2 regions of the Bradyrhizobium sp. USDA 3262 genome follow, and region 1 is predicted to be linked to the other one. Evidence: riboswitches for the same ligand, from Rfam matches in the RefSeq annotation. Region 1 holds a riboswitch; the other holds the start of a gene.

Region 1 (14,839 bases):
GCGGGCATAGATGCCGCGGCTGTCGACCTTGTGCGCTTCCATCGGATCGTCGGCGCTCATCATGCGCCACATCATCTGGCGGATCAGCGCCACCGACACCGGCGCGGTCTTGGCCGCGAACTCCTTGGCGAGCGCGCGCGCGGTCGGCAACAGGTCATCGGGCGGCACCACCTTGCTGACGAGCCGGCCGGCGAGCGCTTCCTGCGCCGGGAAGACGCGGCCGGAGTAGCACCACTCCAGCGCCTGCGAGATGCCGACGATGCGCGGCAGGAACCAGCTCGATGCGGCTTCCGGCACGATGCCGCGCTGGGAGAACACGAAGCCGAACCGCGCGGCGTCGGAGGCGATGCGGATATCCATCGCAAGCTGCATGGTGACGCCGATGCCGACTGCCGGGCCGTTCACAGCGGCGATGACAGGCTTCAGGCACTTGAAGATCCGCAGCGTCACTTGCCCGCCGCCGTCGCGCGTCGCGCACCTGCGGATCGCTGTAGTCGACGCTGCCGTCGGCATTGCGCTTGACCGGACCGCGCCGCGCATCGCGGTCGAACGTGTTGGCGCCGGATGAAAGATCGGCGCCGGCGCAGAAGCCGCGGCCCGCACCGGTCACGATGATGGCCCTGACGTCGTCGTCCTTGTCGGCTTTGTCGAACGCGTCGATCAGCTCCTGCTGCATCGTGGCGTTGAAGGCGTTGAGCTTTTCGGGCCGGTTCAGCGTGATGGTCAGGATCTGCTCGGCGACCTCGTACTTGATCGTCTCATACGCCATGGGGATGATTTCCTCTCGGTTTTCTTGAATGAACGGCGCTGGCGCGCGTCTCCATCCAGTTAACCCGGCAATCATCCCTTGTGAAGAAGAGGGATGCGCAGGCTCGGCTCCGCGCATCCCGACTTGCGTTGAGGCGCTGCCTTACTTCTTCGGCGGCGCGGGCCACGGCTTCTGCGGGTCGCGCAGGCCCTCGAACGCCTTGCCCATGCCGAGCACGCCGATGTCGTCGAAGCGGCGGCCGATGATCTGGACGCCGATCGGAAAGCCCTTCTTGTCGTAGCCGGCGTTGATCGACAGCGCGGGGTTCTCCGACATATTCCACGGCACGGTAAAGCAGATGTGCTCGAACGGCTTTGCCGGGTCGTTGAGCGGCGCTGCGAACTCGGCCGGGAAGTTCACCACCGGCGATACCGGCGAGATCACGTAGTCGACCTCGCAGAACAATTTCGCGGCGGCCGCGCGGATCGCCATCGTCATGTTGAAGCCGCGCACCACATCGACGCCGGAGAGCTTTGCGCCGGCCTCGGCCCAGTTGAGGATGTAGGGCAGGGTCTTGCCGCGGTCGGCCTGCGACAGTTTCGACAGCTCGTCCCAGGTCCGGGCGCGCCAGAAATTGTCGAGCCCTTCGAGCATCTCGGGCGTCAGGATGCCGTCGATCTCGGTGATGACGGCGCCGGCGGATTCGAACGCCTTCGCAGCCTTCACGACGACCTCGCGAACTTCCTTCTCGACCTTCTGGCCGGAGCCGGCGTCGAGCATCAGCCCGATGCGCAGCTTGCGCGGCGACTTCTCCAGCGCCTTCCAGTTCACCTCGAGCGCCGGCAGGCTCATGCCGTCGCGGCGATCGGGACGCGACAATACGCTCATCATCAGCGCGGCGTCGTCGACGGTGCGGGTCATAGGACCGGCGACGCGGCCGACATAGGGCGGGTCGATCGGCACGCGGCCGAGGCTCGGCTTCAATGCGACAAGGCCGCACCAGTTGGCCGGCAGCCGCACCGAGCCGCCGATATCGGTGCCGAGATGCAAGGGACCATAGCCGGCGGCACCTGCCGCGCCCGCGCCGGCGCTCGAGCCGCCGGGGTTCTTGCTGACATCCCAGGGATTGCGCGTCAGGGGATGGAACGACGACAGGCCCGACGACAGCATGCCGTAGTCCGGCATCGTGGTCTTGGAGAAGATCACGCAGCCGGCCTCGCGCAGCCGCGCCGCAGGCGGTGCATCCTTCTCCGCGGGCGCCAGCTTGACGCTTGCCGCGCCCAGCGGCACCGGCTGCCCCTTGGTCGCGACATTGTCCTTGATGGTGGCGGGAACGCCATCGAGCGTGCCGGCCGGCTCGGCTTGCTGCCAGCGCTCGGTCGAGGTCTTGGCGACCTTCCGCGCCCCTTCCGGGTCGTACAGATACAGCGCCTTGATGTGCGGCTCCCAGGTCGCGACCTGGGAGATGATTTCCTCCAGCACCTCGGACGGCGAGAACTGCTTGGCACGATAGCCGGCGAGCAGGTCGACGGCGGAGAGATCGTGCAGCGACGTGATGGCGTCCCCTTTGGGCTTATGCATGCGCACCTGCCGGCATGCGTTTCTCGATGATGCGGGCGAACATGCTAGCGCCGATCGGCAGGATCTTGTCGTCGAGAACGTAACCGGGATTGTGAACGGGCACGGAGCCGTCATGGCCGACCCAGAAATACGCGCCGGGAATGGCCTGCATCATGTCGGCGAAATCCTCGCTGCCCATCTTGGGCGTCGAGCGCGTAATCACCTTGGCGGGGTCGACGACGGTGCGCGCGACTTCCTCGACCACGCGGGACTGCTCTTCCTGGTTCACCAGCACGCTGAAGCCATCGCGGATCTCGACCGAGATTTCGGCGCCATAGGCCACGGCAAAGCCGGCAGCGATTTCGCGCATGCGCTTGCGGATCAGCTCACGGATCTCGTCGGAGAAGCAGCGCACCGTGCCGCACATCCAGGCTTCGCCGGGAATGACGTTGTACGCCGACCCGGAATGGATCTGCGTGATCGACAGCACCGCAGCCTGCAGCGGATCGACGTTGCGGCTGACGATCGACTGCAACGCTTGTCCGAGCGTCATTGCGATCACGACGGCATCCTTGGAGCGCTCCGGCATCGCGCCATGCGCGCCGTAGCCCTGGATCCTGATGTCGAAGAAGTCGGCTGCGGCCATTGCCGGGCCCGGCAGGATCGCGATCTCGCCATGGTTGAGGTCGGGCGCGTTGTGCAGGCCGTAGACCTCGTCGCAGGGGAACTGCTTGAACAGGCCGTCCTTGATCATGGCGCGGGCGCCGCCGAGGCCTTCCTCGGCCGGCTGGAAGATGAAATGCACGGTGCCGTCGAAATTGCGGGTCTCGGCGAGATAGCGTGCCGAGCCGAGCAGCATCGTGGTGTGGCCGTCATGGCCGCAGCCGTGGAAGCGGCCGGGGACGGTCGAACGCCACTTCAGATTGGTGTTCTCCTCCATCGGCAGCGCGTCCATGTCGGCGCGCAGGCCGATCTTCTTGGTGCCGTTGCCCTTGCCCTTGAGCACGCCGACCACGCCGGTGCCGCCGAGGCCGCGATGCACCTCGATGCCCCAGCTCGTCAGCTTGTCGGCGACGATGCCCGAGGTGCGGACCTCCTCGAAGCCGATCTCGGGATGCGCATGCAGATCCCGTCTGATGGCGGTGAGTTCGTCGGCAAAACTGTCGATGCGCTCAATGGTCGGCATGGCTCTCTATCCGTTTGTGCGTGATGGGGAGGTGGGTGTGAAAGTAGGGCCGTTCGGCTTGATACGAATGCCGGGACGCAAATGTTTCCACGGCAGCGTAGCGGTATCGGCGGGCATCGCGCCGGGAGCGGCGCAGATCAGCAGTTTCTCGGCGATCGGCTCGAAATCGGCGCGGAAGTGCACCGAGCTCTTGTTGACCAAAATCTTCTGTGCCGTCGGCTCGATGCCGACATAGCGGTACATCGCCTGGTCGGCAAGCTGGGCCTTGTAGGAGCCGACCACGACGCGGACGTCGCCGACCCGCAGGCAGGCCGAGGGGCCCATATCCATGTCGCGGCCGCCGAAATAGGGGCCGGGAGCCACGAATTTGCCATCCGAGAGCTGTTCGACGACAAAAGTCTCCCGGTACGGCGCGTCGCCGGGAATACCGGACTTGCCGCCGAGCTCGAGCGTGACTGACGCGCCGACACCGGCGGTGTGCGCGGCCTTCGCCGACTGCGGGTCGTAGATCACGCCGGTTGCGGCACTCGCCCTGTTGCGCACCAGCGCGCGCAGCATGCCTGTCGTGTCGGAATCGCCGCCGGCGCCGGGATTGTCCTGGGTATCGGCGATGATGATCGGCTTGCTGGCCGATTTCGCCAGTTCCATCGCCAGCCGCACGCCGTCGTCGGGCGAATAGATCCGGCCGTCGAAATCGTCCTCATGGCCTTCGACCAGCGCGACGACCTTGTCGGCGGCGGCATCCGCAGCGGCCTGGGTCCGGCCATAGGCGAACACGCTCGGTCCGCAATCCCTGAAATCGGCGGCCGGAAAGCCCGGAGCAAACGACAGCGTCGGCACGGCGTCGCTCTCGAGCGCGGCGAGCTTTTGATAGATGCCTTTGGTGGGCTGGTCGTTGGTGCATTGCCAGCTGATCGGGATCAGGAACGGCAATTGCCGGAATGCCTTGGCGAAGCGCTGCCTGGACCTGAGCATCAGCGCCAGATGCCGGGCGCAGGCGCGGCCGGTTTCGGCCATGTCGACATGCGGATAGGTGCGGTAGGCGATCAGCGCGTCGGCATTTTCGATCATCTTCGGTGAGACGTTCGCATGCAGATCGAGGCTCGCCACCAGCGGCAGGTCGTTGCCGATCGCCTTGCGCACGCGGGCCAGCGTTTCGCCTTCACCGTCGTCATAATGCTCGGTGACCATGGCGCCGTGCAGATCGAGATAGACGGCGTCGATCGGTCCGGCCGCGGCGATGCCGTCGACCATTTCGGTCACGATCCGCTCATACGCATCCTTGCTGACATGCGCCGACGGGCTCGCCGCAGCGAAGATCGTCGGCACCAGCTCCCAGCCATTGGCTTCCGCCGCCTCGACAAACCCGGCAAGGCCGACATTGATCTTGCGCATGACCTTGAGCACGTCGGCGCCATGCGTCATCGACGGCCAGCCGCCGCCATGCACGAAATCGTCATAGGTTGCCTTCGTCGGTGCGAAGGTATTGGTCTCGTGCAGGAAGCCGCCGACGGCAATGCGAGTCATCAAGTTGGTCTCGATACGTTTCTTCGATCATGATGCGATCGTGACGACGCGCGTCATGATCTCATCGCGTTGGTTGGAGCGTGATCTCCGGGGAAGATCGGTGTCCACCGTCAGGGCCACGCTCTAGCGCGCGACGTTAAGCGTGTCGTCGCGCCAAGCGCAAGCCGTGGAGCACTTCCGGATTTGCATGCCCTATGGGCGTATTGAGGGCCCAAAGGTACGTCGTGAGGCTAAGGCTAAAGACTTAGGCCGTTGCCACGAGCCCTTCCGAAACCGGGCGGAAATTCGCAAAATCCCAGCCGCGTCCGGGCGCCGCATCGAGCAGCGCGCGGGTATAGGCCTGCTGCGGATTGGTCAGCACCTCGGCGGCCGGTCCCTGTTCCACGACGCGGCCATGCTGCATCACGGCGACGTCGTCGCAGATTTGTGCGGCGACGCGCAAATCATGCGTGATGAACAGCAACGCGATGCCCAGTCGCCGCTGGATTTCGTCGAGCAGATCCAGAACCTGCGCCTGCACCGAGACGTCGAGCGCGGACACCGCCTCATCCGCGACGAGCACATCGGGATCGAGCGCCAGCGCGCGCGCGATCGCGATGCGCTGGCGCTGGCCACCGGAGAACTGGTGCGGATAGCGCGAGATCGCGTCGGGCGGCAGGTGGACGAGCTCGAGCAGCTCGCGCGCCCGCGCCAGCGCGTCCTTGCGCGGCATGCCGTAATTGACCGGGCCTTCCGCGATGCTCTCGCCGACGGTGACGCGCGGATTGAGCGAGCGGTAGGGATCCTGGAAGATGATCTGGATCTTCTGGCGATGCGGCTGCAACAGCCGGCGCGACAGGTCGGAGATCTCGCGGCCGGCGAGGCGCACCCCGCCCGAGGTCGGATCGATCAGGCGGACGATGCAGCGCGCGACCGTCGACTTGCCGGAACCGCTTTCGCCGACGATGCCGAGCGTGCGGCCCTTGCGCAGAGTGAGCGTGACGTTGCTGGCGGCGGCGACCTCGCGGGCTTTGCCGTACAGCGACCGCTCCCGGTAGACCTTGCTGAGCTCATTGGCTTCCAGCACCACGGGCTCGGTGGTCTCCGGGCGCGGCGCGCGCGGCACCAGGCTCGGCACCGAGGACAAGAGGTTGCGGGTGTACTCCATCTTCGGATTGCGCAGCACGTCCTGCAGCGGGCCGGTTTCGACAAGGCGGCCGTGCCGCATCACCGCGACGCGGTCTGCAATCTCGGCCACCACGCCCATGTCGTGGGTGATGAACAGAACGGCGGTGCCGTGATCGCGTTGCAGATCGCGGATCAAGGTGAGGATCTGCTTCTGCGTGGTGACGTCGAGCGCGGTGGTCGGCTCATCGGCGATCAGGAGTTTCGGCTCCAGAACCAATGCCATCGCGATCATGATGCGCTGGCGCTGACCGCCCGACAGGCGGTGCGGGTAGGAGGAGAAGATGCGCTCGACATCCGGCAGCCGCACATGCTCCATCATCGCCAAAATCTTCTGGCGCCGCGCGCGGGCATCGAGATCGGTGTGGGCGCGCAGCACCTCGTCGATCTGGCGGCCGACCGGCACGACGGGATTGAGCGCGGTCATCGGCTCCTGGAAGATCATCGCCATCCGCGTGGCGCGGAGTTGCCGCAGCCGCCGGTCGCTGGCGGTGAGCAGTTCCTCGCCGACCAGTTTGACGCTGCCGCCGGACGGCACCAGCGTGCCCTTCTGCAACAGGCCCATCACGGTGAGCGAAGTCACCGACTTGCCCGAGCCGCTTTCGCCGACCAGGCAGAGCGTCTCGCCTTCACGGACCTGTAGCGAGAGATCGTCGATGATGCGATGCGCATCCGCCTTGCGGCCGAGGCCGACGACGAGATTGTTGATGTCGAGGACGACGTTGGTCATGTCAGGTTCTCTTGGCGCGGCTGCGGTGAGCGCGGCGACGGAATTTGTCCACTGTCATTCCGGGGCGATGCGAAGCATCGAACCCGGAATCTCGAGATTCCGGGTCTGGTGCTAACGCACCATCCCGGAATGACGGCTTCGATTGCATCGAAGCCGTCACTTGCCCTCACGCTGCTTCATGCGGGGATCGAGCGCGTCGCGCGCGGCGTCGCCGATCAGGTTGACGCTGAGAATGGCGATCGAGAGCAGTAGCCCCGGCCAGAAGATCAGCGACGGCTTGACCTGGAAGTAGGCGCGGCCCTCGGCCATGATGTTGCCCCAGGTCGGCGTTTCCGGCGAGATGCCGGCGCCGAGGAACGACAGGATCGCCTCGGTCAGGATCGCGGAGGCGCAGACATAGGTGCCTTGCACGATCAGCGGCGCGATGGTGTTCGGCATCAAATGCCGCCACATGATCTTCGGCAGGCTGGTGCCGAGCGAGATCGCTGCCTCGACATAAGGCTCCTCGCGTGCGGTCAGCACCACCGAGCGCACCAGCCGCGCCACGCGCGGGATCTCGGGGATGGTGATCGCGACCATCACGGTCCAGATGCTGGCACCCGACAGCGACACCACGGCGATCGCGAGCAGGATGGCGGGGATCGCCATCAAGCCGTCCATCACGCGCATCAGCACCGCATCGACCCAGCGGAAGAAGCCGGCGACGAGTCCGATCAGGAGGCCGATGGCGATCGAGCAGACGGCGGCGCCGAGCCCGATCACCAGCGAGATCCGTGCGCCGTAGATGATGCGCGACAACAGGTCGCGGCCATAGGCGTCGGTGCCGAGCAGATATTGCGCGCTCGACGGCTTCAGCCGCTGCGACGGTGTCAACAGCAGGGGATCATGCGGCGCAAGCAGCGGCGCGAAGATCGCTATCAGGATGATGAGGGCGAGGCAGATCGTCGCAACCGCGATGATCGGCGTCGACGTCAGGAAGCCGAACTTGACGCGGAACGGCCGGGTGACGGGAATAGAGGATTCGGGGAGGGTTTCGATCGCCATTGCTCAGTACCGGATACGAGGATCGAGCAGGGTGTAGGCGAGGTCGATCAACAGATTGACCGCGACGTAGATACCCGACGTCAAGAGGATCATCGCCTGGATCACCGGATAGTCGCGCGCCAGCACCGCATCGACGGTGAGGCGGCCGATGCCGGGCAGGTTGAACACGCTTTCGGTGACGACGACCCCGGAGATCAACAGCGCGAAGCCGGAACCTATCACCGTGATGACCGGAACCGCGGCGTTGCGCAGCGCGTGACGCAGCAGCACGCCGGTCTCGCCGATGCCCTTGGCGCGCGCCGTGCGCACGTAATCCTCACCGAGCACATCGAGCATCGAGGCCCGCGTCATGCGCGCGATCAGGGCGACGTAGATGAAGGAGAGGGTGCAGGTCGGCAGGATGATGCGCTGGAAGAACGGACCGAAGCCGGCCGAGATGCTCTTGAAGCCCTGCACCGGCACCCAGCGCAGATCGATCGCAAAGATCTGGATCAGCACATAGCCGATCACGAACACCGGCACCGAGAAGCCGAGCACCGAAAGCCCCATCACGAAGCGGTCGATCCAGGTGCCGTGTTTCCACGCCGCGATCACGCCGAGCGGCACCGCGACCAGGATCGAGAGGATGATGGTGGCCAGCGCGACCGAGATCGAAGGCTCGAGGCGCGGGCCGATCATCTCGAGGATCGGCTTGTTCGAGATCAGGGAAACACCGAGGTCGCCGTGCAGCAGCTTGGCGATCCAGGTGTAGAACTGGATGTAGATCGGCTCGTTCAGACCAAGCGAGGTCCGAATGCGTTCGAGCTGTTCGGGAGTCGCGTTGTCGCCGGCGAGGATGGCGGCCGGGTCGCCGGGCGTCAGCCGCAGCAACAGGAACACAAACAGAGCCACCACGCCCATCACGGGAATGGCGGCGAGGATGCGGCGAAGCAGATATCCGAGCAAATTTGATCCGTTGGGTTGTGGTCGATGAAGTCCCCAGCGGGACCGTTGCACACCAGACCGTAGCACAGATGGTAGCAGACTCACGGTAGAACTTGAGCAAGTCCCATGCCATCGGTGCTGCGGATTTTGCGGTGCAGCTAATCAGTCCTGTTGGCCGCGATTATTCCTCCGGTGATGTTCGAAGCAGTCCACTGGAAGGTGGATTGATTTCAGCTTTGCGCGCGTCGGCGGGCACATCGAGCCCGGCGCCGAACGACGGCGCCATCGGCGGCGTGTCGAGGTCGCGCCAATCGTCGATCGCCTGGGCCGCCATCTGCGCCGTCGCCGCCGACAGCGTCCAGCCGAGATGACCGTGGCCTGTGTTGTAGAACACGCCCGGAATCCGTCCGGCGCGAACCACCGGCATCATGTTTGGCATCATCGGCCGCAAACCCGCCCAGGGCACGACTTTCGACGTATCGATCTTTGGGAAATGATGTCGCACCCAATCCACCAGCGGTTGAATGCGGTCGGCGCGAATGTCGCGGTTGAAGCCGTTGAACTCGGCGGTGCCGGCGATGCGGAAGCGGTCGGCGCCGAGCCGGCTGGTAACGATCTTCGCAGCTTCATCGAGCAGGCTGACGGTTGGGGCCGCATTCCGGCTTTGCGGCGCATCGAGTTGCACCGTGATCGAATAGCCCTTCACCGGATAGACATTGACGCGGTCGTTGAGCAGGCTGGCGAAGTGGCGGCTCGCCACGCCGGCGCAAATCACGATCCCGTCCGCTTGCAATTGATGCCGCGTCGCGACCGCAGCATCAGGTGAAGCAACTTCGTTCCAGCCGACGCGGAAGCCGTCATCGCCGCGTGCGATCGTGTCGACGTCGGCTTCATGGACAAAGCTCGCGCCACGGCGGATGCAGGCGTCGGCAAGCCCGCGCGTGAATTTGTGGATATCGCCGGTCGCGTCCGACGGCGTGAAGAAGCCGCCATAGCAGGTTGTCTGCAGCGCGGGTTCGATGACGCGGATTTCGTCCGATGTCACCGGCCTGCGGTCGAGCCCGCCTTGCTGCAGCAGCGTATTGACCCGCAGGCCGGCCTCGAAGCCGGCCTTGTCGTGATAGACGTGCAGGATGCCGCGGCGTTCGAGATCGAAGGCGATGTTCTCGCGCTGTGCGATCGAGAACAGGTGCTTGCGCGCTTCGATTGCGAGCCGCGTGGTCTCGATGGTGTTGCTGCGATAGCGGCCGATGTGGCCGACGAACTCGCCGATCCAGGAATATTTGTGCCAGCTCGGCTTCGGGTTCATCAGCAGCGGCGCGTCGCTTCTGAGCATCCAGCGCAGACCCTTGAGGATGGTCGCAGCACTGTTCCAGACTTCGGCGTTGCTGGCGGAAAGCTGTCCGCCATTGGCGAACGAGGTTTCCATCGCGGCGTAGCGATGCCTGTCGAGGACAGTCACCTTGTAGCCGCGTTCAAGCAGGGCATAGGCCGTCGTTACGCCGGTGATGCCGGCGCCGATAATCGCGATATGTGGCATGATGGTCTTCAGGCTCCCGTGGGTTAGAGTCGCCGAACCACCGGTGAAACCGGCATTCGGCGCCCCATCTGTCACGGTACCTGAGAGCTTGATCCGCATCGGGCCGGGGCCAGAAGCGAACTATCCCCTTCGGTGGACGTCATGGCCCTTGATGTGCGGCCATGTTCGTCTCTCTCCAGATCGTCCTGACGATACGGTCCTTTTGCCTGAGAGTTTCCGGGGCGGTTGCTCCGTCGGCGCCGAAGGCAACAACACGAATGTTGTCGCTTCGATCTCTCCCGCATCGTCGCGTTGGACGGCCGGACCGTAGGCGAAGCCTTAAAAATGGACAAGGCTAAATTTCGGTCCGGCAGTGCCAACGTGTTGTGCAGTGCAATCGATGTCAGTCCAGCGTCGCCAACAATGCCGCCATCAGGCGGCCGCGCTCGGCGAGGCTGTCGACCTCGATATGCTCGTTGAGCGTATGCGCATCGGCGCCGCGAACGCCGAGACCGTCGAGCGTGGGGATGCCCATCGCGCCGGTGAAGTTGCCATCCGAGCCGCCGCCGGCGCTGCCGTGCGGCAGATCGAGACCCATCGCCGCCGCAAGGCCTTTTGCCTTTTCATACAGCGCCATGGTGCCCGCGTCGGGCTCCCACACCGGGCGAGTGACGCCGCGCGTCACCTTGAAGGTGACGTCGTTGGCGGTGCCCGACAGTGCCAGCATGCGCTCGACCCCACGGTCGAGATCGGCCTGGCGCTTGGCCATGCTGAGCGCTTCGCCGGTGCAGGTCGTTGCGACGCAATTGACCCACTGGCCGCCATGCACGATGCCGACCGAGAACGTGCAGTCCTCGGTGGTCATGCCGTCGATGGCGATGATCTGCCGCGCCATCTCGCGGATCGCGGAACGCCCGGACGACAGCGTCGCACCGGCATGGCTGGGCTTGCCGGTGGCTTCCAGATTGAAGCGCGCGATCGCATAGCGGCCGGTGACGACGCCGTTGTTCGGCCGGCCGGGCTCCGGCACCAGCACGTATTTGTTGCGCGCGGCTTCCGCCTCGATGATGTCGCGCGTCGACGGCGTGCCGACCTCTTCATCGGGGGTGAACAGCACGGTGATCGGCAGCGGTGTCGTGAAGGAGGCGCGCGCCAACTGCCTGATCGCCTCGATCGACAGGTAGTTGCCGCCCTTCATGTCGAAGATGCCCGGCCCGAAGCACTTGTTGCCTTCGCGCCGCCACTTCAGCTTCTCGATGGTGCCGACCGGGTGCACGGTGTCCAGATGGCCGGCGATCAGGATGCCGGGCTGGCCTTGTTTCGGATGGGGGAAACGGGCGCGGACGCAGCCCGCGAAGCCCTGGCGTCCGGCGATGCGCTCGATCGTCGCACCCATGATCGCCATCTCGCGGGCGGCGAGATCGAGCATGCGCTCGACCGCGGCCGCGTCCCAGGTCGGGCTTTCGCATTCCACCCAGCTGCGCAGGCCCTGCAGCATCGTTTCGGAATCAAAGGGGAGATTGGCTGGGTTCATCGTTTTTCTCTCTTGTTGTTCTGACGGCGCCGGCATCGCGCGGCGTTACGAAAATCTCAGCCGACGATTTTGTAAAGCCAAAATCTGGCGTGCGGCCTCATTCGTTTGTGTACGTCCGATGCGGCCTGAAACCGATTGACGCGCTTGGCGCTTGGTGCAAGTCTCGATTTCACAAGCCATACAGCATGTTAGTTCGCCTAAATAACGAACCGCATGCATAACGAATAAGCCGGCTTTGACCAGTTACACGTCAGGAGAGATTGCATGTTCCCTATCTCGCGTTGGAAACACCGCACGCTAGCGGCTGCGTTGACGGCGCTCGCGCTGTCGTTCGCACCGCAGGAATTGTCTTTCGCACCGCAGGCGATGGCCGCGGGCAAGACCATCACTGCGGTGATGCATTCGGATCTGCGCGTCATCGATCCGATCATGACCACGGCCTACATCACCCGCGATCATGGTTACATGATCTATGACACGCTGCTGGCGACGGATTCCAATTTCAAGATCCAGCCGCAGATGGCGGACTGGAAGGTTTCCGACGACAAGCTGACCTATACGTTCACGCTGCGCGACGGCCTGAAGTGGCACGACGGCGCGCCGGTCACCGCGGAAGACTGCGTCGCCTCGCTGCAGCGTTGGGGCAAGGTCGACGGCATGGGCCAGAAGCTGATGGACTTCGTCGCGAGCCTGGAGGCGACCGACGCAAAGACCATCACGTTGAAGCTGAAGGAACCCTACGGCCTCGTGCTGGAATCGATCGGCAAGCCGTCGTCGCGCGTGCCGTTCATGATGCCGAAGCGTCTTGCCGAGACGCCGCCGGACAAGCCGATCCCGGAACAGATCGGCTCCGGACCGTTCAAATTCGTGCAGGCGGAATTCCAGCCGGGCGTGAAGGCGGTCTATGAGAAGAACAAGGACTACGTGCCGCGCAAGGAGCCGGCGAGCTGGACCGCGGGCGGCAAGGTGGTCAAGGTCGACCGCGTCGAGTGGGTCACGATGGCCGATGCGCAGACGGCGGTGAATGCGTTGCAATCCGGCGACATCGATTTCATGGAGAACCTTCCGTTCGACATGCTGCCGGTGCTCGAAGCCAATCCGGATCTCAAGATCGACGTCCTGAACAAGTTCGGCTTCCAGACCCTCGGACGCATGAACTTCCTCTATCCGCCGTTCGACAATCCGAAGGTGCGCCGGGCTGCGTTCCTGGCGATGAACCAGAAGGACGTGCTCGACGCGCTGGTCGGCAACGCCAAATACCAGAAGATCTGCGGCGCCTTCTTCGTCTGCGGCACGCCGCTCGAGACCGACGTCGGGGCCGAAACGCTGGTGAAGGGCAACGGCCTGGCGGAAGCCAAGAAGGCGCTCGCCGCGTCCGGCTATGACGGCACCCCCGTGGTGATCATGGCGCCGGGCGACGTCACGACGTTGAAGGCCCAGCCTGTCGTGGCCGCGCAGCAGTTGCGCGAGGCCGGCTTCAAGGTCGACCTGCAGGCCACCGACTGGCAGACCGTGGTGACCCGCCGCGCCAGCCAGAAGCCGCCGAAGGAAGGCGGCTGGAACATGTTCTTCACCAACTGGGTCGCGGCCGACGTCTCCGACCCGATCGTTAACGCGTCGATCACCGGGCGCGGCAAGAATGGCGGCTGGTTCGGTTGGGCCGAAGACCCGAAGATCGAGGAGCTGCGTGACAAGTTTGCGCGCGCCGGCTCGGCTGAGGAAAAGAAGAAGATCGCCACCGAAATCCAGACCGAGGCCTACGATCAGGTGATCTACGTTCCGCTCGGCCAGTACACCATTCCGAGCGCCTGGCGGAAGTCGCTCACCGGCGTGCTCGACGGCCCGGCGACGCCGATCTTCTGGAATATCGACAAGTCCGAGTAAGCTTGCGGCTCAACGCAAAACGAATGGCCGGGACTTGTCCCGGCCATTTTTCTTTTCGCTATCGCTTGTCAGGTGTGGCTGTCGCGAAGCTGCTCCAGTCCGTCGCTAAGCGGTGGCCCGCCTGGTGGCGCGCTGCGCGGCGGGGAGGGGCGCTCCTTGCGCTGATCGCATTGGTCGGTTGCGCGCTTTGCGGATGGATCGTCGTTCGGCATCGTCATGCTCCAATTGCGGCATGACAACGAATACCCAGTGCATGAGTTCCGAACCGGCGACCGCTAATCGCCGTGGTCTGGTCTCATGCTGCTCGGGCTTGACAGGCTCGTGAGCTGCGTCAGTCCGATACCGGTCGCAATCCGATTGCTCTTCGCAATCCGATTGCTCTTCGCAATCCGATTGCAGTTTGCAATCCGATTGCAGTTTGCAATCTCCATCGCCGATCTCCGACCAAATTGATTTCACAATGCGACGGCCGCGAAATGAGCGGCCGGAATTTCCAATGCGGGAAGACTACGATGGTCAGCGATCGCGGCGTGTGAACCACGCCACAGCCGGAAAACACGAGGCGGCGAGCATCGCGATGCTGGCCCGCCTGGTGGGTCCGTGCACGGCATGCGAAGGCTGGTGCGGGCGGTGGGACTCGAACCCACACGACGTTGCCATCGAGGGATTTTAAGTCCCTTGCGTCTACCAGTTCCGCCACGTCCGCGTTGCGCCAGGCGCGCCGATTTCTAGCGCGTTTGGGCGCGGAGTGGAATTGTCATTATCCGGTGCTAACAGGTGAGCTTTCAAAGGCTTAAGCGGCCGCCCGCAATTCCATTTGCCTCGGCGGCCAAGCATTGGGATAAGCAGCGCGCCGCCGCGATTGAGCCTCAATCCGGACACCGGTGGCTGCTTTAGGCAATCTCAACACTGTCCGGTTAAGAAAGCTGAATGTCCGTTCGTTTCCCACGCCGCCCGAAGCTGCCGCGCGCGGCGGCCGTCATTGCGCTGCTCGCCTCGGCCGCGGGCGTTTCCGGCTG
Region 2 (14,839 bases), 170 kb from region 1:
CGAGTGGTGGGGGCGTACATGTTCCGCAAATTGGTGTTGCTCGGCGGCGTGGTTGCGATCGGGCTTGCGCTCAGCGGTTGCACGCGCTGCGGTCCGGTCTGGGACGACTGGATGCAGTCGCCGAAATCCTGCAAGTCAGACCATCTCTAGGGCCGGGGCAGGCGCGCTTGGCCAGACACGCTTGGCGACGGCTTTCTTGCGGTGATATACCGGCGACGAAAATGCAAGGAGCGTACTCATGAGAGTTTTGTGCGCAGTCGCGGTTGCGGTGCTGCTGTCGGCGCCGGCCTATGCGCAGATGCCGAACGTCAACCTGATGCCTGAGGTCAAGACCAGGACCCAGGAGGAGAAGGAGCAGGACGCGGTCAGAGACAAGGCCTACAAGGACTCGCTCAGCAAGATTCCCGATGCCAAGGGATCGTCCGATCCCTGGGGTGTCGTGCGCAGCGATCCGCCGAAGGCGGCCGCCCATCCCGCCAAGCCGAAGACCAAGACCGGAAGTTCGGCGCAGCCCGGAAGCGCCGCGCCGCGTAGCCAGTAACGCCCGTTCGGGGCGACTTCATCCGTCTCCCGCAGACTCGGATTCTCCTGCCGCCGCCCCTATATTGGGGTGTCGTCAGTTGGTCCGGAGTTGCGGCATGGTGTCTCGTCCGCGCGATCTCGCCAGCCGGATGGCCGAGCGGCGAAAGCCGGACGACGGCTATCTGCGCGAGACCTTCAGCCTGCCACGCGATCAGGCCCGCGTGAGGGCGCGTGACTTTCTCAAGCGCTACCCGAAAGCGGCCTATATGAGCGCCGTCGAGAGCTGGCGCGAGCTCCCCGGCGGCGACATCGAGTTCACGATGCGGCGGCTGGCAAGCGCGGATTGAAGCGTTTTCGAGCGAAGCGCGAGGGCCTGCCGGTCATGGCATCGGGGCGTGCACGATAGGCCGTGCCTCAGTCCCCATTGCTGCCGCGGGTCCGTTCCCGCTCCAGATTGTTCAGCTCGCGATCGATCCGTAGCTGCACCCGGCGGATCGCCAGAAGATCGAGCTTTGCTTCGGTCTTGCCCGTGAAGACGCGATCGCCGATCTGGAAGCGCCATTTCCAGACGCCGGCCATCAGCTGGGTGACGCTGAACTCGATGCCCCTGTGGATCATCTGTAACGGTTCCGCGAATGAAGGCGGTCGTCGATACTTAAACCATTAGTTGTAGTAATGATTGGCACCCGTAAAAAGATCGTGTGAAAGGCCGCGCCCGTTCGAGCCGTCGTTGTGGATTCCGGAAAGGATTCGTCCGCCGGCAGCATCGCCAGGGAACCGTCGCCAGCCGTGTTGCCTGTCCAGCGCCGCGCAATTCGCGTTGGTTGAGCAGGCCAATGTTACGAACACTGGCGGAACCCGAGTCTTCCGTCGAACGCTACGGAGTTTTTCCAGGGCTCAGGAGGGGTACGAAGGTAGTATGCAGATTGTGCCAGCCGTTATCTGACGCGGTCGAGCCTGTCAGGTTAACTTGTTGATTATCAGGGGAACTTCGGGCGCAAGATGCGTCGTACGGCCCGGAACTTTGTTCTTGGCCGGAGAACTACGGAATTTTAAACGGCCCCAACAGGGGGCCGCCAACCCGTCCCGGAGGCGGGTTTTCCTCCAGCAGTCGGGGGGCTACCTGTCTGGCTGGGGGCCCCCAAATAAGGGCACTGCCGGGCCGATTGTTCCAGTAAATATTCCGCGAGAACAGATCGCGACCCGCAGGAAGTTATGGGGCCAGAACATCTGAGGGCCTCCTCAGTAGTCCTACCGAGAACATCGGCTAACCCTTGGTTGCGATGGGGTTAAACCCAAACCAGGCCACTCCAAAAATCAAAGCAGGCCATTGTGGATGGAAACGGGCCGGCACCTCCTTGCCTGAAAGAACATATTGCGAACATAGAACAAACGTGGTACGAGGTTCCAATCAACAACGCATTCCACCCGACCTCATCACCCGTTTGTCCCGCTAGCGAATCCCCGCCATAAGGAGCACATCCCAAATGTCCGCCACTACACTGCGTATCGTCGAAGGATCCTCCATGGACAAGTCCAAGGCCCTCTCAGCCGCGCTCTCCCAGATCGAGCGCCAGTTCGGCAAGGGCTCGGTGATGAAGCTCGGCAAGAACGACCGTTCGATGGATGTCGAGACGGTGTCGTCGGGGTCGCTCGGGCTCGATATCGCGCTCGGCGTCGGTGGCCTGCCGAAGGGACGCGTCGTCGAAATCTACGGGCCGGAATCCTCGGGCAAGACCACGCTGGCGCTGCACACCGTGGCGGAAGGCCAGAAGAAGGGCGGCATTTGCGCCTTCATCGACGCTGAACACGCGCTCGACCCGGTCTATGCGCGCAAGCTCGGCGTCAACATCGACGAGCTGCTGATCTCGCAGCCGGACACCGGCGAGCAGGCGCTGGAGATCTGCGACACGCTGGTGCGCTCCGGCGCGGTCGACGTGCTGGTGGTCGATTCGGTTGCGGCGCTGGTGCCGAAGGCCGAGCTCGAGGGCGAGATGGGCGATGCGCTGCCGGGCCTGCAGGCGCGCCTGATGAGCCAGGCGCTGCGCAAGCTCACCGCCTCGATCAACAAGTCCCACACCATGGTGATCTTCATCAACCAGATCCGCATGAAGATCGGCGTGATGTACGGCTCGCCGGAGACCACCACCGGCGGCAACGCGCTGAAATTCTACGCCTCGGTCCGCCTCGACATCCGCCGCATCGGCGCGATCAAGGAGCGCGACGAGGTGGTCGGCAACACCACCCGCGTCAAGGTGGTGAAGAACAAGCTGGCGCCGCCCTTCAAGCAGGTCGAGTTCGACATCATGTACGGCGAGGGCGTCTCCAAGATGGGCGAGATCCTCGACCTCGGCGTCAAGGCCGGCATCGTCGAGAAGTCGGGCGCCTGGTTCTCCTATGACAGCCAGCGGCTCGGTCAGGGCCGCGAGAATTCCAAGGCATTCCTGAAGTCGAATCCCGACATCACCGCCAAGATCGAAGCCGCGATCCGGCAGAACTCCGGCCTGATCTCCGAGCAGATCCTCGCCGGCACGCCCGAGCGCGACGCCGAAGGCGAGGAGCCGACGGAAGAGTAAGCCTCCAGCATGATCCGGAAAAGTGCGAAGCGGTTTTCCCTCGCGACAAACGCGAAGCGTTTGCGCGGAGATCATGCTCAAACGGTCACATGACTTCGCTGCAAGCGGGCGCTGAGGACGTTGAGTTGCCGACGTCTTCGGCGCCCGTTTGGACTTCACTGACCACAATCCGATCAATCGCTGGTGGGGCGGCACGCACCTCACCAACGACAACCTTTGGCGCTGGAATCCGGCGTTGATTGGCCATGGCCCGCAGCGGGAGCAGCGCGCATCGTGACAAGTCTGATCCTGGCGACAAGCGATCTCGCGAGCTATCGCCTGCGGCAGGCGGGAAGGGCGGATATCGTCGTCGGGTTGAGGCCGCGCTTCGTTTGGGGACAAATGCCCTCGTCGGCTGACCTCACGATCCTGCTGGAAGCGCGTTCCGCAAAGCATGTCGATTTCGACACGCACTGGCTCGACTTCGCCACTTCAAGATGGACCGGCTCGATCGGCAGGGACGTCGGTCTCGTCGAGCTGTGTGAGCGTTGCGACAGCGTCGAGCTGTGGGCTGATCCTCAGCCGAACGACCAGCTGGTCCTGGCCTGGCTATTCGACGTGCTCCGCCCGCACCGGCACATCGTTTCGAAGCTCAGTCTGGTCCAGACCGATGCCGAGATCGCCAGGTACCGAGGTGAGAGCTCGGCGAAATGGCGACTGCCTGCACTTGCGGTGACCGATGATCGGTTGGAATTGGCCAGTCGCGCCTGGAATGCCTTTCGCGCACCGACGCCCGAGCCCTGTTTCGACCTTCTCATGCAGGATCTGTCGGCCCTCCCGCAGCTCCGCGCGGCGCTGATTGCGTTGCTCGAGGAGCTACCCGGGCGAGACACTGGCCTCGGCGCGTCTGAACTGCGGATGCTGGATCTCGTCGCCGAAGGCGAGACAAAGCCACAGGCCCTTTCAAGCGAGCTGAACAGGGAGCGCGGCGTGTTCGATTTTCAGGAAGCAGAGTTGATCCTGGATGGGCTCGTCTATTGTCGATCGCCGGTTCTGGCCGGATTCCCCGCGGAGATCGAAGCGCCCGACGATCTGAAGGCCCGAAACAACCGACACCGGGACAGTCGGCTGTCGCTCACCGATTTCGGCCAGGAAGTGTCGGATCGCGAGCTCGACTTCAGCCAGTACAATCCGATTCGCCGGTGGTGGGGCGGCACCGAGCTGACCAATGAGCGGCTGTGGCGCTGGGACGCCGAGAGCCGCACCCTGGTCGCTCCCTGAGCCTGATCTGTGCGACGCCCGTCGGCTTAGCCCCGCGCCAGCGCCTTTTCGCGGCTCGCAATCAGCGCCCGCAAATCTTCGGTCACGGCGACCGACTGGTGCGTTTTCTGGTCGGTCGCGACCCAGATGATCTCGCCGGTGGCGCGCAGGTCATCGGAGTCCTTGGCGAAGATCGCGAGCGCAAGGTTGATCGAGGAACGGCCGATCCGCGCGACGCGTACGCAGACCTCGATGTCCTCGTCGAACCGAATCGGCGCCTTGTATTCGACGACCGACTTCACGGTGTGAAAGTCGATCCCGGTCCGCGCCACTTCGCCGAGATAATCATAGCCGAGCGCGCGAAAATATTCCGTGATCGCGGTGTCGAAATAGGTCAGGTAGTGGGCGTTGAACACCACGGCCTGCGCGTCGACCTCGGAATAGCGGACGCGGAACGGGAAATGAAACCAGAATTCCTCGCGCATGTTTCCTCCTGCCGCGGGCGGCCCTCGCTATCGTTCGTCCCGCGGCCCGCTTCGACCGATGCAGGTCGCGGACAAGCGAAACGACGAGCTCTTTTCTTTGAAATGGTGGGTTGAGCCGCAGGGCTCAACCCATGCTCCGATTGGATCGTAGGATGGGTAGAGGGAAGCGAAACCCATCACCTCGCCGCCCAGATGCAATTGATGGGTTTCGCTGCGCTCTACCCATCCTACAATGGTGACATCAACGGCCGATCTACTCTGCCGCCTGCGCGTAGTCCTCGACCGGTGGGCATGAGCATACCAGGTTGCGGTCGCCATAGACGTTGTCGACGCGGCCGACCGGGCTCCAGTATTTGTCGGAACGCGACACGCCGGCCGGGAAGCAGCCCTCGGCACGGGTGTAGGCCCTGTTCCAGGCATCGTCGGCGATGTCGTGGACGGTGTGCGGCGCGTGGCGCAGCGGTGAGGCCTCGACCTTCCAGCGGCCCTTTTCGATCTCCGCGATTTCGTCGCGGATCGCGATCATGGCGTCGCAGAACCGGTCGATCTCGAACTTCGATTCCGATTCCGTCGGTTCGATCATCAGCGTGCCCGCCACCGGGAAGCTCATGGTCGGCGCGTGGAAGCCGTAATCGATCAGCCGCTTGGCGATGTCGTCCACGGTGACGCCGCTCGTCGTCTTCAGCGCCCGCGGATCGACGATGCACTCATGCGCAACCCGGCCGCGCTCGTTGCGGTACAGCACCGGGAAGTGCGGCTGCAGCCGTGCGGCGATGTAGTTGGCATTGAGGATCGCGATCTCGGTGGCGCGCGTGAGGCCTTCGCCGCCCATCATCAGGATGTAGATGTAGGAGATGGTCAGGATCGACGCCGAGCCGAACGGCGCGGCCGACACCGGGCCGATGGCGTGCGCCGTCGTGCCGTCGGTTGCGGGATGGCCTGGCAGATAGGGCGCAAGATGCGCCTTCACACCGATCGGGCCCATGCCGGGGCCGCCGCCGCCATGCGGGATGCAGAAGGTCTTGTGCAAATTGAGATGGCTGACATCGGCGCCGTAATCGCCGGGCCGCGACAGCCCGACCTGCGCGTTCATGTTGGCGCCGTCGAGATAGACCTGGCCGCCATGCGCATGCACGATGTCGCAGATCTCGCGGATATGCTCCTCGAACACGCCGTGGGTCGACGGATAGGTGATCATCACAGCGGCGAGATTGGCCGAATGCTTCTCCGCCTTGGCGCGGAGATCATTGACGTCGACGTCGCCGCGCGCATCGCACGCCACAACCACGACCTCCATGCCGACCATCGCGGCCGAGGCCGGATTGGTGCCGTGCGCGGAGGAGGGGATCAGGCACACCTTGCGGTGCGGCTCGCCGCGCGCCAGGTGATAGCCGCGGATCGCCAGCAGTCCGGCATATTCGCCCTGCGCGCCGGAGTTCGGCTGCAGTGAGACCGCGTCATAGCCGGTGATGTCGCACAGCCATTGCTCCAGCCGCTTGAACAGCGTGTGATAGCCCTTGGCCTGATCCGCGGGCGCGAACGGATGCAGATTGCCGAACGCCGGCCAGGTCAGCGGGATCATCTCGGTGGTGGCGTTGAGCTTCATCGTGCAGGAGCCGAGCGGGATCATCGCGCGGTCGAGCGCGAGGTCACGATCGCTGAGCTTGCGCATGTAGCGCAGCAACTCGGTCTCCGAGCGGTGGGTGTTGAACACCGGATGGGTGAGGAACGCGCTGGTGCGCCGCAGATCCTTCGGCAGCGCCTCGCGCGCGGCCGCTTCGATCTCGGCAAAGCTGAGCTTGCCGCCGAACACGCGCCATACTGCCTCGACGGTCTCCGGCGTCGTGGTCTCGTCGAGCGCGATGCCGAGCGTGGTCGCACCGATGCGCAGATTGATCCGCTCCGCCTGCGCGCGGGAGACAATCTCGATCTGCTTCGCTCCGGCCTCGACGGTCACGGTATCGAAGAACGCTTCGCTGGTCGGCGCAAAGCCGAGCTTGCGCAGGCCGGCGGCAAGCACGGTGGCGCGGCGATGCACGCTGCGTGCGATATGGGTCAGGCCCTCGGGACCGTGATAGACCGCATACATCGAGGCGATCACGGCGAGTAGCACCTGCGCGGTGCAGATATTCGAGGTCGCCTTCTCACGGCGGATATGCTGCTCGCGGGTCTGCAGTGCGAGGCGATAGGCGGGCTGCCCACGCGAATCCACCGAGAGGCCGACGAGACGGCCGGGCAGCGAGCGCTTCAGCGTGTCGCGCACCGCCATGTAGGCGGCGTGCGGTCCGCCATAACCCATCGGCACGCCGAACCGCTGCGCCGAGCCGATCGCGATGTCGGCGCCGAGCTCGCCGGGCGAGGTGAGCAGCGTCAGCGACAACAGGTCCGCCGCGACGATCGCAAGCGCGCCCCTGGCGCGCAGCGATGCGATGGCAGGCTTGAGGTCGCGCACCGCGCCCGATGTTCCCGGATATTGCAACAGGGCGCCGAGCACGTCGGCGTTGTCGAGCTCGGTCAGGGGATCGCCGACGACCAGCGCCCAGCCCAGCGGCGCGGCGCGCGTGCGCATCACCGCCAGCGTCTGCGGATGCACCTCCTTGTCGACGAAGAACACCTTCGCCTTGACCTGCGAGTGGCGCTCGGCGAGCGCCATCGCTTCGGCCGCCGCGGTCGCCTCGTCGAGCAGCGAGGCGTTGGCGACGTCGAGCCCGGTGAGGTCGCAGATCATGGTCTGGAAGTTGAACAGGGCCTCGAGCCGGCCCTGGCTGATCTCCGGCTGATACGGCGTGTAGGCGGTGTACCAGGCCGGGTTCTCCAGGATGTTGCGCTGGATCACCGCGGGCAGGATGGTGCCGGAATAGCCTTGGCCGATCAGCGAGGTGAACACCTGGTTCTGCGCGGCGAGCTCGCTCATATGCGCGAGCGCCTCGGTCTCGCTCAGCGCCCGGCCGAGATCGAGCGGCGCCTTCTGCCGGATCGACGCCGGCAGCGTTTCATTCATCAGCGCCTGCAGGCTCGCGGCGCCGACCGTCTCCAGCATCGCGTTGATGTCGCGCGGCGACGGTCCGATGTGGCGGCGGACGAAATCGGTGGCGGCTTCGTTGATCGGCTTGAAGGGCGCGTTCATGACGTGGTCCTCGTTGTCAGCCGTCATACTCCGCGAAAGCGGGGTATCCAGTACGCCGGGACATCAGTGATTGAGCTGAAGGGCCGCGGCGTACTGGGTCGCCCGATCAAGTCGGGCGATGACAGTGAGTGTGTGGTGGCAATCTGCTTCATTCTCTCAGGCGGTGTGCGCGGCGTAGGCGGCCTCGTCCATCAGGCCGCCGAGCTCGCCCTTGTCGGCAATCTTCATCTTGAAGAACCAGGCCTTGCCGCCGGCGTCCGAATTGACCAGCGCGGGCTCGGCGGCGAGCGCGTCGTTGACCTCGACCACCTCGCCGGTGATCGGTGCGTAAACGTCGGAGGCGGCCTTGACGGATTCGACGACAGCGGCGGCCTCGGCCTTCTTCAGGCTGCGGCCGACCTTGGGCAGTTCGACGAACACGACGTCGCCGAGCTGCGACTGCGCATAGTCGGTGATGCCGATCGTGGCGACGTCGCCCTCAATGCGGAGCCATTCGTGGTCGGACGTGTACAGCGTCGTCATGGGGAGCGATCCTTTGGCGTTTAGCGTTTGTAGGTATTGGGGACGAAGGGCGTGGCGGCGACTTTCAGCGGGAGCCGCTGGCCGCGCACTTCGGCGAAAACGGTGGTGCCGACGGCGGAAAGGGCGGTCGGCAGATAGCCCATCGCGACCGGCGCATTGAGGCTCGGGCCGAAGCCGCCCGAGGTCACCTTGCCGATCTGTTCGGTCGAGGTCGGATCCGCGAACAATGCGGCGCCTTCGCGCACCGGGGCGCGGCCGTCGGGCTTCAGGCCGACCCGCCGGCGCGCGGCGCCATCTGCGAACTGCGCGAGAATCTTGTCGGCGCCCGGGAAGCCGCCGGCGCGGGCGCCGCCGCTGCGGCGAACCTTCTGCACCGACCATTCCAGCGCGCCTTCGACCGGCGTCGTCGTGGTGTCGATGTCATGGCCGTAGAGGCACAGCCCGGCTTCAAGCCGCAGGCTGTCGCGCGCGCCGAGCCCGATCGGCAGCACGTCGGGATTGTCGAGCAGCGCGGTGACCAGGGCTTCCACCTTGTCTGCGGGCACGGAAATCTCAAAGCCGTCCTCGCCGGTGTAGCCGGAGCGCGAGACGAAGCAGTCGACGTCGCCGACGCGGCGCGGACCGGCGTCCATGAATTTCATCGAACTGACATCTGCACAAAGTTTCGCCAGCGCCGATTCGGCTTTCGGCCCCTGCAGTGCGATCAGCGCGCGGTCGGCCAGCGATACGATCTCGCAAGTGTCGGCGAGATTCGCACGCAGATGCGCCTCGTCCTCGGCCTTGCAGGCGGCGTTGACCACCAGGAACAGGTGATCGCCGAAATTCGCGACCATCAGGTCGTCGAGCAGGCCGCCGTCATTGTTGGTGAATTGCGCGTAGCGCTGCCGTCCCGGCGCGATACCGACGATGTCCTGCGGCACCAGTTTTTCCAGCGCGAGCGCCGCGTCGGTGACCTTGCCGGATTTGGCCTTCAGCACGAGCTGGCCCATGTGCGACACGTCGAACAGGCCGGCTTCCTTGCGGGTGTGCAGATGCTCCTTCAGCACGCCGGCCGCATATTGCACCGGCATGTCGTAGCCGGCGAACGGCACCATCTTGGCGCCGCGCGCCAGGTGCAGCGCGTGCAGCGGGGTCTGTTTCAGCGGAGAAGTTTCGCGTGCAAGCATCACAGGGCCCTCGCGGTTCCCGTCGGGGACCTATTTCCCCTTGAGAAACCTGCAGAAAGCCCCATCTGTCGCTGTGCCTGAGAGTATTATCCCGTCGGCGGACGCATCGGGGCGAACCCCAGCGTCTCTTTCCAGATGTCAGACGTCACGCGGTCCTTTTGCCTGAGAGTTTCCGGGGCGGTTGCTCCTTCGGCGCCGGCGGTAAGGCCGGTCTCTCCCGACGTGACTAGGTATAGGTAGGTAGAAAACACGGCGCCACCAAGACTGTCAACGCAGCTGCAGCAACTATCCAATGGGCTTTGTGCTGCCGCGGCAAGCCCATGATCCGCCTGCACAGTTTCTGGACACCGCAGCTGGCAATGTCTAAAAGCGTTCGGCCGGAAAATGACGCCTTTTTGCGGCTGGCCGGCCCCTTTTTCCGATTGGATGAACATGAGCAGCGTCAACGACATCAGGTCGACATTTCTGAACTTCTTCAAGGAGAACGGCCACGAGATCGTGGCCTCGTCGCCGCTGGTTCCGCGCAACGACCCGACCTTGATGTTCACCAATGCCGGCATGGTGCAGTTCAAGAACGTCTTCACCGGCGTCGAGAAGCGCGGCTATCAGCGCGCCACGACGTCGCAGAAGTGCGTGCGCGCCGGCGGCAAGCATAACGACCTCGACAATGTCGGCTACACCGCGCGCCATCTCACCTTCTTCGAGATGCTCGGCAACTTCTCGTTCGGCGATTACTTCAAGGAGCGCGCGATCGAGCTCGCCTGGAATCTGATCACCAGGGATTTCGGGCTGAAGGAGGACAAGCTGCTGGTCACCGTCTACCACACCGACGACGAGGCGGCCGGCTACTGGAAGAAGATCGCGGGCTTCTCGGACGACCGCATCATCCGGATCCCGACCTCGGACAATTTCTGGGCGATGGGCGACACCGGCCCGTGCGGTCCGTGCTCCGAGATCTTCATCGACCGCGGCGAGCACATCTGGGGCGGACCTCCGGGCAGCCCGGAGGAGGATGGCGATCGCTTCCTCGAATTCTGGAACCTGGTGTTCATGCAGTACGAGCAGGTGACGAAGGAGGAGCGCGTGGCGCTGCCGCGTCCCTCGATCGACACCGGCATGGGGCTCGAGCGCATGGCGGCCATCCTGCAGGGCGTCGAGAGCGTGTTCGAGACCGATCTGTTCCGCAATCTGATCGATGCGGCGGCGTCGGCCCTCGGCCACGGGCCGAGCGAGCAGAACGTGGCCTCGTACCGCGTGATTGCGGACCATCTGCGCTCGTCGGCGTTCCTGATCGCCGACGGCGTGCTGCCGTCGAACGAGGGCCGCGGCTACGTGCTGCGCCGGATCATGCGCCGCGCGATGCGCCATGCGCAGCTCTTGGGCGCGAGCGAGCCGCTGATGCATCGCCTGGTCTGGGCGCTGGTCCGCGAGATGGGCCAGGCTTATCCGGATCTGGTCCGCGCGGAGAAGCTGATCGAGGAGACGCTGCGGCTGGAGGAGACGCGCTTCCGCAAGACGCTGGCGCGCGGCCTGTCGATCCTCGACGAGAAGAGCGCCGGCCTCAAGAAGGGCGACATGTTCGACGGCGACACCGCGTTCACGCTGTACGACACCTATGGTTTTCCGCTGGATCTGACGCAGGACGCGCTGAAGTCGCGCGGCATCAGCGTCGACCAGGCTTCGTTCACCGACGCGATGGAGCGGCAGCGCGTGAAGGCGCGTGCCTCCTGGGCGGGCTCGGGCGAGGCGGCGAGCGAGGCGATCTGGTTCCCGCTGCGCGAGAAGCTCGGCGCGACCGAATTCCTCGGCTACGAGACCGAGAGCGCGGAAGGCGCGGTGACGGCGCTGATCAAGGACGGCGCCGAGGTCGAGAGCCTGAAGGCCGGCGAGAGCGGCGCGATCGTGCTGAACCAGACCCCGTTCTACGGCGAGTCCGGCGGCCAGGTCGGTGACATCGGCGTGCTCACCGGCGAGGGCGTCAAGTTCCGCGTCACCGACACGCAGAAGAAGGCCGGCGATCTGTTCGTGCATCTCGGCACGGTGGAGCAGGGCACGCTCGGCGTCGGCACCGCGCTGCAGCTCGAGGTCGATCACGCCAGGCGTTCGTCGATCCGCGCCAACCATTCGGCGACGCATCTGTTGCACGAGGCGCTGCGCCAGGTGCTGGGTGATCACATCGCCCAGCGCGGCTCGCTGGTCACGCCGGACCGGCTGCGCTTCGACTTCGTGCATCCGAAGCAGATCACGCCGGAAGAGCTCGCCCGGATCGAGGACATCGCCAACGATGTCGTGCTGGAGAATGACGAGGTCACCACCCGGATCATGGGCGTCGACGATGCCCGTGAGGCCGGCGCCCGCGCGCTGTTCGGCGAGAAGTACGGCGACGAGGTCCGCGTCGTGTCGATGGGCAGGGGGGCCCGCGATCACGGCCAGAACGCGCTCGGCTGGTCGGTCGAGCTCTGCGGCGGCACCCATGTCCGCCGCACCGGCGACATCGGCATGATCTCGGTGACCGGCGAGGGCGCGGTCGCGTCCGGCGTGCGCCGCATCGAGGCGCTGACCGGGCATCACGCGCGCAAGCATGCCAACGACACCATCGCGCTGGCCAAGACCGCGGCGCTGGAGCTGCGCACCACGATCGACGACGTGCCGGCGCGGATCGCCGCGCTGATGGAGGAGCGCAAGAAGCTCGAGCGCGATCTGTCTGACGCCCGCAAGAAGCTCGCGATGGGTGGCGGCGGTGCGTCGAACGGCGCCGCCTCAGCCGTTCGCGAGGTCGGCAATGTCAAGCTGCTGGCGCGCGCGGTCGAGGGCGTCGAGACCAAGGATCTCAAGAGTCTCGTCGACGACGGCAAGAAGCAGATCGGCTCGGGCGTGGTCGCGATCGTCGGCGTCACCGAGGACGGCAAGGCCGGCATCGTGGTCGGCGTCACCGCCGATCTGACCGCGCGGTTCAACGCGGTCGAGCTCGTCCGCAAGGGCTCCGAGGTGCTCGGCGGCAAGGGTGGCGGCGGCCGGCCCGACATGGCGCAGGCCGGCGGGCCCGACGGCGCCAAGGCCGACGCCGCGTTGTCGGCGATCGAACAGGCCATGACTCAACAGGCATCGGCCGGCGCCTGACGGAGAGGCTGATCGTGGCGACGGCTCCGCTCAAGCCCACGATCGGCGATCCCGGGCTGCGCGACCGTCTCTACGAGCTGCTCGAACGCGATGATCTGCCGCATTCGGGCGGCTTGCGGTTCGCCCGGATCATCGTCGCCATCATCGCCTTCGATGTGCTGGCGGCGATTCTGGCCTCCGTGCCCGAGATCGACGCGCAGTTCGGCTGGCTGCTGACGACCATCGAGATCGCGGCGGTCATCGCCTTCGCGTTGGAATATGCCGCGCGGCTCTGGAGCGTGGTCGGCCACTCGCTGCGCGACATGACGCCGGCGCGGGCACGGCTGGAATACGCCTTCTCGGCGCTCGGCGTGATCGACCTGCTCGCCTTCCTGCCGTCGGCCATCGCGCTTGCCATCGGCGACAAGACCACGCTGGTGCTGTTCGGCATGCTGCCGTTCCTCAAGCTGGTGCGCTATTCGACCGCGATGCGCTCGCTGCTGGCGGCGCTGCATGCCGAGCGGCGCACGCTGTTCGGCTGCGTGGTGATCCTGACCGGCGCGGTGCTGCTGTTCGCCTCGCTGCTCTATGCCATCGAGCACAAAGTGCAGCCTGACAAGTTCGGCACCATGCCGCAGGCGATGTGGTGGGCGATCGTGACGCTCGGCACCGTCGGTTACGGCGACGTCGTCCCGATAACGCCGCTCGGCCGGACCGTCACGGTGGTCGCGATCGTGGTCGGCTTCGCGATGATCGCGCTGCCGGTCGCGATCATCTCGACGGCGTTTGCCGACGAGGTCCGGCGCCGCGACTTCGTCGTGACCTGGGGCATGCTGGCGCGGGTGCCGCTGTTCTCGCATCTTGGCGCCGCCGATATTTCCGACATCATGCGGCTATTGCGGTCGCAGACCATCGAGGCCGGCGAGGTGCTGGTGCGGCGCGGCGATGCGGCCTCATCGATGTATTTCATCACCGCGGGCGAGGTCGAGATCGACCTGCCGAGCCAGCTTGTACGGCTCGCCGACGGCGCGTTCTTCGGCGAGATCGCGCTGCTGCGGCGGACCAGCCGCTCCGGCACGGTGACGGCGACGCGCAAGACCAAGCTCCTGGTGCTCGATGCGCAGGACTTCCATGCCCTGATCGAGCGCATGCCGGCGCTCGCCGCGCATGTCCGGGAGACCGCCGAGGCGCGGCTTGCCGATCCGCTCGCGGCCGGCGGCGACCTGGCCGCCGCAGAGATCGCCCAGGCGCCGCGCGAGACCGACGGCGGCATCCGCGACTAGAGCCTCATTCGATCGAATCGGAACCAGGCTCTCGATTCTTCGTTTGACGCGTTTTCTTCACGCGGACCGGTTACCCACTTCGCTCGAAAACGCTCAGTCCCGTCGCAGGAACACGTAATCCGCCGAATATGCCGCGCCCTTCAGCGCGCCTGATTTGTCGCAGGCGCCGCTGAGCTCGCCGCCCGAGGTGTTGATCCGCTGCACGGTTGCGACGCCGGAGAGCAGGCCGTTGCCGCGGTGGGCAATCACCTCGAGCTTCAGCCAGGCAATGTCGGAAGGCGTTGCGCCGGGTGCGCTGCCGGAGGTGCGGGCGGTCACGGCGCTGCCGTCGACATGCTCCCAGTTCGGACCCGCATAATGCCGGCCGACCGTGCGGCCATCGGCGATCAGGGTCGCGACCGGTTCGCGGAACGACCAGGCGAGCTTGCCGTCGGTGACCGGCTTGCACTCATAGACCTGCACGCCCTCGGCATGGACCGACAGAACCGGGGACTCGCCGGGCGCCGCGACCGCGTCGGGCAGGGGGCCGGCAGCGAATGCCGCCGACCCGGTGAGCGAGAACGATGCGAGCACGACGGCTCTGACAAGGGCCATGGTCATGCTCGCACCTGTCTTCCCAGGATGACGGCCTCAGGCCGCGATCGCCTTCACGAGGTTGTCGGACACCTTGTCGAGGAATCCGGTGGTCGAGAGCCAGCGCTGGTCGGCGCCGACCAGGAGCGCGAGATCCTTGGTCATGTAGCCCTCCTCGACGGTCGCGACGCAGACCTTCTCCAGGGTGGTGGCGAACTTCGCCAACGCTTCGTTGTTGTCGAGCTTG

What was found. Region 1 has a riboswitch for glycine ahead of ACVWYP_RS31255 (D-amino acid dehydrogenase). Riboswitches for the same ligand answer to the same signal wherever they lie in the genome.
Region 2: linked by a shared signal. The riboswitch ahead of gcvT (glycine cleavage system aminomethyltransferase GcvT) and the one ahead of ACVWYP_RS31255 (D-amino acid dehydrogenase) in region 1 are both predicted to bind glycine.

What each region holds. Positions count from the first base shown of each region.
Region 1 is NZ_JBSSCT010000001.1:6,615,567-6,630,405, reverse strand. Features, by position in the region: partial or broken gene ACVWYP_RS31290 (crotonase/enoyl-CoA hydratase family protein) at 1-769, opposite strand, end outside; gene ACVWYP_RS31285 (amidase) at 911-2,329, opposite strand; gene ACVWYP_RS31280 (M20 aminoacylase family protein) at 2,322-3,494, opposite strand; gene ACVWYP_RS31275 (M81 family metallopeptidase) at 3,501-5,021, opposite strand; gene ACVWYP_RS31270 (ABC transporter ATP-binding protein) at 5,266-6,915, opposite strand; gene ACVWYP_RS31265 (ABC transporter permease) at 7,072-7,959, opposite strand; gene ACVWYP_RS31260 (ABC transporter permease) at 7,963-8,904, opposite strand; gene ACVWYP_RS31255 (D-amino acid dehydrogenase) at 9,065-10,423, opposite strand; glycine riboswitch at 10,490-10,604, opposite strand; glycine riboswitch at 10,608-10,714, opposite strand; gene ACVWYP_RS31250 (M20/M25/M40 family metallo-hydrolase) at 10,806-11,936, opposite strand; gene ACVWYP_RS31245 (ABC transporter substrate-binding protein) at 12,201-13,820, shown strand; tRNA gene ACVWYP_RS31240 (tRNA-Leu) at 14,440-14,526, opposite strand; gene ACVWYP_RS31235 (twin-arginine translocation pathway signal) at 14,751-14,839, shown strand, end outside.
Region 2 is NZ_JBSSCT010000001.1:6,782,463-6,797,301, reverse strand. Features, by position in the region: gene ACVWYP_RS32135 (hypothetical protein) at 19-150, shown strand; gene ACVWYP_RS32130 (hypothetical protein) at 239-541, shown strand; gene ACVWYP_RS32125 (hypothetical protein) at 639-869, shown strand; gene ACVWYP_RS32120 (hypothetical protein) at 937-1,140, opposite strand; gene recA (recombinase RecA) at 2,010-3,098, shown strand; gene ACVWYP_RS32110 (hypothetical protein) at 3,480-4,358, shown strand; gene ACVWYP_RS32105 (acyl-CoA thioesterase) at 4,385-4,822, opposite strand; gene gcvP (aminomethyl-transferring glycine dehydrogenase) at 5,076-7,949, opposite strand; gene gcvH (glycine cleavage system protein GcvH) at 8,106-8,471, opposite strand; gene gcvT (glycine cleavage system aminomethyltransferase GcvT) at 8,492-9,637, opposite strand; glycine riboswitch at 9,779-9,867, opposite strand; gene alaS (alanine--tRNA ligase) at 10,070-12,757, shown strand; gene ACVWYP_RS32080 (cyclic nucleotide-gated ion channel) at 12,769-14,019, shown strand; gene ACVWYP_RS32075 (DUF3455 domain-containing protein) at 14,113-14,619, opposite strand; gene ACVWYP_RS32070 (NADP-dependent isocitrate dehydrogenase) at 14,650-14,839, opposite strand, start outside.